DNA from 3 places in the Pseudomonas sp. UMAB-40 genome. Region 2 is predicted to be linked to each of the others. Evidence: predicted binding sites of a transcription regulator. Region 2 holds the regulator's gene; each other region holds the start of a gene.
The links. Region 2 encodes FliA, which starts transcription of late flagellar genes. Its sites were predicted from a motif close to CTAAAGTTTNNNNNNNNNNNGCCGNTAA; they were not measured.
Positions count from the first base shown of each region.

Region 1: K0F88_RS14025 (methyl-accepting chemotaxis protein) is a predicted target of FliA. The motif match lies at 1,623-1,650, and genes of this name have one in related genera.
Region 3: K0F88_RS22915 (methyl-accepting chemotaxis protein) is a predicted target of FliA. The motif match lies at 2,117-2,144, and genes of this name have one in related genera.

Region 1 is NZ_LT607559.1:35,218-38,496, reverse strand. Features, by position in the region: gene K0F88_RS14035 (inorganic phosphate transporter) at 1-298, opposite strand, end outside; gene K0F88_RS14030 (transporter) at 459-1,481, opposite strand; gene K0F88_RS14025 (methyl-accepting chemotaxis protein) at 1,765-3,279, shown strand, end outside.
Region 2 is NZ_LT607560.1:202,241-205,519, reverse strand. Features, by position in the region: gene flhF (flagellar biosynthesis protein FlhF) at 1-613, shown strand, start outside; gene fleN (flagellar synthesis regulator FleN) at 730-1,560, shown strand; gene fliA (RNA polymerase sigma factor FliA) at 1,557-2,297, shown strand; gene K0F88_RS15985 (chemotaxis response regulator CheY) at 2,465-2,836, shown strand; gene K0F88_RS15980 (protein phosphatase CheZ) at 2,859-3,279, shown strand, end outside.
Region 3 is NZ_LT607567.1:153,878-157,156, reverse strand. Features, by position in the region: gene K0F88_RS22915 (methyl-accepting chemotaxis protein) at 106-2,025, opposite strand; gene K0F88_RS22910 (histidine phosphatase family protein) at 2,287-2,958, shown strand; gene K0F88_RS22905 (phosphatase PAP2 family protein) at 2,985-3,279, shown strand, end outside.

The DNA of each region.
Region 1 (3,279 bases), on a different contig from region 2:
TCGAGTTGGTGTAAATCACCGTGGCCACGGCGTTGGCGGTGTCGTGGAAACCGTTGACGAATTCAAAACCCAGTGCGATCAACAGCGCCACGCCCAACAGCAGAAACGGCGTCCAGGTGGTGACCACCGTGCCGAGTTCGTTCATGTCGTGCATCAGGCTGTAAGCGGTGAACAACAGCCCGCTGGCCAGCACCCCGAAAAACACCACGAGGGTGAACAGGCTGGGTTTTTTATCGAATTGGGGCCTGGCGCTACGGGCGGGAGCCTGGGTTTCGGCGGTGTAGGAGGGCGTAGCCATGAAGGACAATCCTGAGGAAGGAAGGAGTGTCCGTCATGATCGTTGCCAAATGTTACAGAGAGACTGCCTTGGGTCAGGGTTTGGGTTGTTTGCTGATCCGTTAATCAGAATTCACTTCGGTTTTGAGGCTCGCCACAGGGGTTTGATGGCGTTTTGAGGATCAATAATCCTGGCGCTTGCGAAACGCCCAACGCCCCGCAATCACGGTAAACGTCGCGACCAGCGCCACCAGAATCCAGAACCCCTCTGGATCCCCCGACAATGGCACCCCACCCACGTTCATGCCAAAAAAACCGGCAATGATGTTGATCGGCAGCGCCAGCACCGTCACCACCGTCAGGGTGAACAGCGTGCGGTTGCTCTGCTCGTTCAGGTTGGCCGCGATCTCTTCTTGCAACAGCTTGATCCGCTCACCCAGCGCCGTGAGGTCGTTGATGATCAGCGCAAACTCCTCGGTGGACTTGCGCAGCTCCTTCACGTCCTCCTTCTGCAACCACTGCGGCGGCCGGTTGAGAAGTCGCAACAACGAACCCGGCTCCAGCGCCAGCAACCGTTGCAGACGCACCAGCACCCGGCGATTGGCACCCAGTTCTGCACGGTTGGTCGACAGCCGTGATGACAGCAACTCATCTTCGATCTGATCGACACTGAGGCTGGTCTTGCGCACGATCTGGGTCAGCACCTCGCCCTGATCGCGCAGCAAATGCACGAGCAATTCCAGCGGTGAACGAAAGCACTCACCGGCCTTCACCGAGGACCGCAGCTTGTCCACCGAGTGCAGCGGTTGCAGGCGGGCGCTGATGATCAGCCGACTGCGGGCACAGACCCAGAGCGTCGACACATCCGACGACACCATGCTGCTGAGGTTGAACACCACATCGTTGACCACGGCCAGCAACGCCGAATCCACATGTTCGATGCGCGTGGATCGAGACCCTTCGTGCAACGCTTCGAAAAATTCGTCCGGCAGTTCCAGATGGCTTTTCATCCAGCGCTCGCACGCGGCATGCGCGAGGTTCAGGTGAAGCCACAGAAATTCATCGCTGTCGTCCGGTTGTTGCAGGCATTGCAACGCCTTGGCCGAGTCGATCTCCCGACCACGCTCACCGGGGCGAAAACTGAAACCGTAGAGCAGACCAAACAGGTCCGGGTCGCGATGGCTTTGGTCGATGCTGTGGTTCATGAGGGCTCGCAAGAGGGGCAATCGCTCGATGTAGCAGGGTGACGGCTGGGTTCACTTGAGCCGCATCATCGCAAGCCTGGATGACGATTTTGTGACGAAAAAGTGACCGCAAACGATTGCGTTGCCGGTGGTCGGATACATCTCAAGAACCGCTCTGGCACGCCGATCACGCTTAGGTTAAGTTGCGCGCCCTCGGCCAGCCGCCGACGTCGCAGACAGGGAAGTCCGGACACCTTTCACGCTTGGTTACGGCGTGTCTCACCCCTGTCATGAGTATTACTCGATGCTGCAAAAATCCCTGAGAGCACAAATCCTCGCGTTGCTGAGCGGCAGTCTGTTGGCGATGTTGCTGATCGCGCTGGCTTGCTTTCACTTTCTGTCCAGCGGTGTTCAGAGCTACGCGAACCTGATCGAAGGCCCGTTGCACACCTCGCAGTTGATCGACGAAGCCAACCTGCAATTCAAGGTGCAGGTACAGGAATGGAAAAACGTCCTGCTGCGTGGCAAGCAACCGGCCGACCTGGACAAATACTGGAAGCAGTTCGAGGACCGTCAGCGCGATGTGCAGGGCATTCTCGGTGAGCTCGCCGGGCAAAAAGGTATCGAGCCGCAACTGAAAACCCGCATCGAACGCCTGCGTGACGAACACCGTCTGCTGGGCGCTGCCTATCAAAAGGGCCGTGATGCCTATGTGGCGGCCGGCGCCGACCCAACGGCTGGCGACGCTGCGGTCAAAGGTGTCGACCGTGCCGCCAGCGAACAGATGACCGAATTGGTCAGCGAATTGCGCAAGCAGGGGGCCGAGCAATCGAAGCAGATCAGCGCCGATGCCGATCGCACGGTGTTGCTGGGGATCATTGTGATGCTCGCCTCGGGTCTGTTGATCGGCCTGTTGAGCCTGTGGCTGGTCAACCGCAACCTGGTTGAACCGATCCGCAAACTGATCGACTACGTCGCGCAACTCAGCCAGGGCAAGTTTGCCGACCGCGTGGCCAGCACCCGTCAGGATGAGCTGGGCAAGTTGGCGATCGCGGCCAACACCTTGCGTGATTTCCTCGCCGAAACCTTCAGCCGTTTGCAGCGCAGCGCCAAGGACCTGGACAGCGCCAGCGGTGAATTGAATTCGATCGCCGGCCTCATGGCCAGTGGCACCAACGAGCAGTTCAACCGCACCGATCAGGTGGCCACGGCGATGAACGAAATGTCGGCCACCGCCCAGGAAGTCGCCCGTCACGCCGCCGATGCGGCACGTGCCGCCGACGATGCCGACCAGTCCGCCCAGCACGGCGAAAAAGTCATGCAGGGCACCATTCACACCATCACCCGGATGCGCGGCGAAATCGCCAATACCGCCACGGTCATTCGCCAGCTGGAAACCGACAGCGGACGCATTGGCAAGGTGCTGGAAGTGATTCGCGGCATCGCCGAACAAACCAACCTGCTGGCGCTCAACGCGGCGATCGAAGCGGCCCGTGCCGGTGAAGCCGGACGCGGTTTTGCGGTGGTGGCCGATGAAGTGCGCAGCCTGGCCCAGCGCACGGCGGCGTCGATCATCGAGATCAACCAGATCATCCAGACCGTGCAAACCGGTGCGGTGGACGCGGCTCAGGCGATTGAAAGCGGCCAGTCGCGCAGCGAAGAAAGCGTCGAGCAAGTGACCCAGGCTGGCGCCATGCTGGAGCGGATCACCCATGCCGTGGAAGCCATCCGCGACATGAACCGCCAGATCGCCACCGCCGCCGAAGAACAGACCTCGGTGGCCGAGGACATCTCACGCAACCTGACTGAAATCACCAGC
Region 2 (3,279 bases):
GGCCAAGCTCGCGGCCCGCTACGTGCTCAAATACGGCGCGCAAAACATCGCGCTGGTGAGCATGGACAGCTACCGTATCGGTGCTCAGGAACAATTGAAGACCCTGGGCCGGATCCTCAACGTGTCGGTAACCCACGTTGATCCGGGCCAATCGCTGGTGCAGGCGCTGGATCCGTTGCTGCGCAAACGCGTGGTGTTGATCGATACCGCCGGCCTTCAGGCCAGCGACCCGGCCCTGCGCATGCAGCTCGAAAGCCTGGCCGGACGTGGCATCAAGTCAAAAAATTATCTGGTTTTGGCAACCACCAGCCAGAAACAGGTTCTAACGGCCGCTTATCACAGTTACAAGCGCTGCGGGCTCGCTGGCTGCATCCTGACTAAACTGGATGAAACGGCAAGTCTGGGCGAGGTGTTGAGCCTGGCGATCAGTCATGAATTGCCGGTGGCCTACCTGACCGATGGCCCGCGTATTCCGGATGATTTGCATCTGCCGCGTCGTCATCAGTTGGTCAGTCGCGCCGTAAGCGTGCAAATGCAAGAAGAACCCAGCGAAGAAGCCATGGCTGACATGTTCGCTGATATTTACCACAGCCCGACCAAGCAGGTTGGCTGAGGTACTAATGAACAGTTTTTGTACCTACATCGATGGTCTGCCATGCATTGTTCAGTTATTGAGCGCGCAGCCAGTAATGTGGCCTCCGTCTATGCAAGACAAGGTAAAGAAATAACATGGGCAGCATGCATCCCGTACAGGTGATCGCGGTGACCGGCGGCAAAGGTGGCGTCGGGAAGACTAACGTGTCAGTGAACTTGTCCCTGGCTCTAGCTGAACTCGGCCGGCGCGTCATGCTGCTAGACGCCGATCTGGGGCTGGCGAACGTCGACGTCCTATTGGGGCTGACACCCAAACGTACCCTGGCCGACGTGATCGAAGGCCGCTGTGAGCTGCGCGACGTTCTGTTGCAGGGCCCTGGCGGTATTCGCATCGTTCCGGCCGCGTCCGGCACACAGAGCATGGTTCATCTGAGCCCGGCCCAGCACGCCGGTCTGATCCAGGCCTTCAGTGATATCGGCGACAACCTCGACGTATTGGTGATCGACACCGCTGCGGGTATTGGTGACTCGGTAGTCAGTTTCGTTCGCGCAGCGCAAGAAGTCTTGCTGGTGGTGTGCGACGAGCCGACCTCGATCACTGATGCCTATGCGCTGATCAAACTGCTGAACCGCGATTACGGCATGAACCGCTTCCGCGTCCTGGCCAACATGGCCCAGAGCCCGCAGGAAGGCCGCAACCTGTTCGCCAAGTTGACCAAGGTCACGGACCGCTTCCTCGACGTCGCCCTACAATACGTAGGCGCGGTGCCATACGACGAAAGCGTGCGCAAGGCCGTGCAGAAACAGCGCGCCGTCTACGAAGCGTTCCCGCGGTCCAAGTGCGCCCTGGCGTTCAAGGCGATCGCGCAGAAGGTCGACACATGGCCGCTGCCTGCCAATCCGCGTGGGCACCTGGAGTTTTTCGTCGAGCGCCTCGTGCAACAGACCGCAGGACCCGTCCTATGACAGCCAGTGGCTACAACCTCTACAAGAAGTCGGCACGTGACGCGCAGTACGAGCTGATCGAGCGTTACGCGCCACTGGTCAAACGCATTGCTTACCACTTGCTGGCCCGTCTGCCGGCCAGTGTCCAGGTTGAAGACCTGATCCAGGCCGGGATGATCGGCCTGCTTGAAGTATCGACCAAATATGACGCCAGCAAAGGCGCGAGTTTCGAGACCTACGCGGGCATTCGAATCCGCGGCGCGATGCTCGATGAAGTACGCAAGGGGGACTGGGCGCCACGTTCGGTTCACCGCAATACCCGCATGGTCAGCGACGCAATTCGCTCGATTGAAGCTAAAACCGGTCGTGACGCTAAAGATCATGAGGTTGCGGCCGAACTCCAATTGAGTCTCGACGATTATTACGGGATTTTGAACGACACCCTGGGCAGCCGGTTATTCAGTTTCGACGATCTGTTGCAGGACGGCGAACACGAAGGGCTGCACGAGGATGGCGCGAGTGCACATCTGGAGCCGTCACGCGATCTGGAAGATGAACGCTTCCAGGCCGCGCTGGCGGACGCGATTGCCAATTTGCCGGAGCGTGAGCGACTGGTGTTGGCGCTGTACTACGACGAAGAGCTGAACCTCAAGGAAATCGGTGAGGTCCTGGGGGTCAGCGAATCGCGGGTCAGCCAGTTACATAGCCAGTGCGCGGCCCGTTTGCGGGGGCGTTTGGGGGAGTGGCGAGCGCGCTGAAGGCAGTGTGGGGACACTGCGAACGAGGCCGGTGGGGTGTTGAACTGCACCGGTCGCGATCTGTTGTGCTCCAGACAGTCATCGAGTGCATTGCCGGATTGATTGAAATGGCGCGTCCAGGTGCTGGGCGCGTTTAAGACTGCTTGGAGGTCGAATTGGACAAGAACATGAAAATCCTCATCGTTGATGACTTCTCAACGATGCGGCGGATCATAAAAAACCTGTTGCGTGACCTTGGGTTCACCAACACGGTCGAGGCCGACGATGGCACTACTGCCATTCCGGTTCTCAACAGCGGGAGCATCGACTTTCTGGTAACGGACTGGAACATGCCTGGCATGACCGGTATCGATCTGCTGCGTCATGTGCGCGCCGATGAAAAGCTCAAGCACCTGCCGGTGCTGATGGTGACTGCCGAAGCCAAGCGCGAACAGATTATCGAAGCGGCCCAGGCCGGTGTTAACGGCTATGTGGTCAAACCCTTCACGGCCCAGGCGTTGAAAGAAAAAATCGAGAAGATTTTCGAACGCATCGGTTGATCCACTGCGCCACGGGGGAGCTATGGAGCATAAAGAATCTTCACTGGGCGATTTTGAATCGACCCTGAAAAAACATGCCCGCGAACTGGTCGACAGCCTTGAAAAAGGCAAGTTCGGCGACGCTGTGCAACTTATCCATGAGCTCAATCAGACCCGTGACCGCGGCCTGTATCAGGAAGTGGGCAAGCTCACTCGCGAGCTGCATAGCGCGATCGTCAATTTCCAGATTGACCCGAACATGCCGCAAGCCGAGGAAGTGTCGCAAATCACGGACGCCACCGAGCGCCTGGGGTATGTGGTCAAGCTGACCGAGGCCGCCGCCAACCGCACCATGGACCTGGTGGAAAACGCCACGCCGCTGGTCAACAGCCTGAGTGAAGAAGCCCAGGCGTTGAGCACGGATTGGGGGCGGTTCATGCGTCGCGAAGTCGGGGCTGAAGAGT
Region 3 (3,279 bases), on a different contig from region 2:
CTTTGTGGGCGTTACGGGTGGGGAAATGCAGCAATTGTCCTCGTAAAAAATGACGAAGCCCTTTATTTAAAGGGCTTCTGAGGGGGGATGGATAGCTGCGGTGCTTTAGACCCTGAAATGACTCACCATCATCTGCAACTGATTCCCCAACCGCGCCAGTTCAACACTGGATGCCGCGGTTTCGTCGCTGGCGGCGGCGGTCTGTTCTGACACGTCGCGCACGTTGATGATGCTGCGGCTGATCTCTTCGGCCACGGCGCTTTGTTGCTCGGCAGCGGCAGCGATCTGCTGGTTCATCGACTGGATGTTGGACACGGTGCGGGTGATGTTTTCCAGCGACACGCCAGCCTTGCGGGTCAGGGCCACGCTGCTGTCGGTCAGGGCGCGGCTGTTGTTCATCACGTTCGACACTTGTTGAGTGCCATTCTGCAGACCGGCCACCAGGCCTTCGATTTCTTCGGTGGATTTCTGTGTGCGCTGGGCCAGGCCACGGACTTCGTCGGCAACCACCGCAAAACCACGACCGGCTTCACCGGCACGCGCGGCTTCAATGGCGGCGTTGAGGGCCAGCAAGTTGGTCTGTTCGGCAACGGCCTTGATCACGTCCATGACGCTGCCGATCTTGTCGCTTTCCTGTTGCAACACGCTCATGGCTTCGGTGGAGCGTGCCACTTCGCTGGCCAGTCGCTCGATCTGGGCGATGGCTTCGTTGACCACTTTATCGCCTTCGCGAGCCTCGCCGTCAGCGGCGGCTGCGGCCTGGGAGGCTTCTTCCGCGTTGCGCGCGACTTCCTGCACGGTGGCGGTCATCTCGTGCATGGCGGTGGCCACCTGATCGGTCTCGATTTTCTGGCTGTTGACGCCGGCGCTGGTTTGCTCGGTGACGGCGGACAATTCTTCGGCGGCGCTGGCGATCTGGGTGACGCCGTCGCGGATGCCGCTGATCAAGTCACGCAGGGTCACTCCCATGCGCGCGATGCCTTGCTGCAACACGCCGAGTTCGTCGCGGCGCGTCACTTTGACGTCCTGGGACAGGTCGCCGCTGGCGATGCGTTCGACCACGGCCAGGGTGTCGCGCAACGGGCGGGTGATCTGACGGGTGATGATGACCGCAGCAATGATGCCCACCAGCAACGCCAGCAATGTGCTGATCAGCTGCAATGTGCGCGCCTGGGCGCTTTCGGCGTCACGACGATCGAGCTGGATCTGATACAGCTGATCGCTCAGGGTCACGATCGCGGCGCCCTGGTCAGTCATTTCCTTGCGAGCCTGCACGGCATCGGTGTTGGCGGCTTTATAGGCGATCAACGCGTTGCGGTAGTTGCCAAGTGCGGTTTCCAGCTGACGCAGGGCGTCTTGCTGGGTCTCGGCGAAATGCACGTTCAGCGGTTTCAGGCTGGCAATCGCCGCATCCAGTTGGACGACGGCTTTTTGCTCGGTCTCGGCATTGGTGGTGGCGGTGTAGCCGCGCACTTCGTAGCGCGCCAGGATGAACGCTTCCTTGGCGGCGGTGACGGCCTGGAACTGTTCGAAACGCTGATCGCTCAAAGGCATTTGTTGTACGCGGGTGCTGATGACATCGATCAGCGTGCTGGCTGTTTCAGCATTGGCGCCCATGGTGTCGCGAGCGCTGTTGCCGGTGCGGTAGGCGCTGCGCATTTTGTTCAGCGACGTCTTGTAGGCGTCGATGTAAGTGCCTTGCTCTTTGAGCAGCTTGAGGTTTTCCGGGCTCTTGAACTTCGACAGCAGCGATTGTTGCTGAGCGGAAAAGGCGTCAAGGGTGGTCTGGACGTTCTGAGCGGCGGTTTCATCGCCGTTGGTCAGCATGTACTGCAGGCGAACCACACGAAGCTTGGTCAAGCCGGCGTTGAGCTGGGTGATGTCGCTCATCCAGTTGCTGCGGTCAATCAACCCGCCCAGGCTCGTCCAGCCGGTCAGGGCCAGTACGCAGGTCAGTGCCAGGACCAGGCCGAACCCCAGGCCCAGTTTCATGTTCACGCTGATGTTGCCGAACCAGCTATTCATCAAATTCCTCCAGGAACGTTGCGCTTTCGATCGTCGGTTGGCTGGAAGATTGTTGTTTTTTTAGGTGCCAGCAAGGGTGTGTAGCAGGTCTGTATCGGCAGCAATCGCGAGAGCTGAAAGGATTTTGTCGGACAGATCTGTAACAAGATTTCTGGGGCGCCTTAAGCTTTTTTTCACATGGGTTTCACCCGCTGCTGACGCGCGCGACTCTACCCTCGCGGCACCTAATGACAGTGATGCATGCCGGCGAGGCGGCTTGATGTGGAATTGAGACTGAGTCTGTTCGGGATAAAACGCTCAATTAAACTGGGCCGGTTGACCCGCTACCGAAACACGGCCGTGGTGCTGGCATCGGCGCTGCTGGTGATTCCATTGACAATCTGGCTGTTGCAGCCAGCCGCCATACCGGACTTGGCGCATGGCAATGTGGCGGGCGCACGAGCGTTGGCCGCCGACTGGGCCAAAGGCGATGTGATTGTGCTGGTGCGCCATGTCGAGCGCTGTGATCACTCGAAAGCCGCGTGCCTGAGCGGCAACGATGGCATTACCGATCGTTCGCGCAGCGTCGCGGTGAGCGTCGGTGCACGGTTTGAACAGATGGGGCTGGACAAGGCCGATATCTACAACAGTCCGATGATTCGTACGTCGCAGACGGCCAGTTACATGTTCAACAAAGTCGCGCTTGGCGAGGATTGGTTGGTCAGTTGCAAAGGCACGATGCTGCGTGATGCCTTGGCGCATAAAGTGGCGGGTCGCAACCTGATCTTGGTAACCCACAGCGAATGCATGGCGCAACTCGAGAAGGATCTCAATTTGTCCACTTCTACACTCGGCTACGGCGCTTCTCTGTTCATCTCCACCCAAACACCTCAAGCACCGCGTATGCTCGGTTTCATTGAAGCTTCCGACTGGCGCTCGGTGACCACCGAATGAGTTTTCCCTCTGGATCAGGACACACGATGCTGACTTCTTCCCGCAACCGCTTTTACTGGGCGAACTTCGGTATCCCGTTGGCCTGCGCGGCCGTGGTTTTCCTGATGTTCGACATGACCCGGATCGACATCGCCTTCAGTAATCTTCTGTTTGATCCGGTCGCCCAGATCTTCCCGCTCGACAAGGTTCACTTTTTTGAAAAGCTCACCCACAAGTGGGCGCGCATCATTCCGAACTGGACCGCCGAGATTGCCCTGATCGGCGCGGTGCTGTCGTTTGTCTGGCCGCTGATCGACATTTCAAAGCATCCGCGTCTCGGTG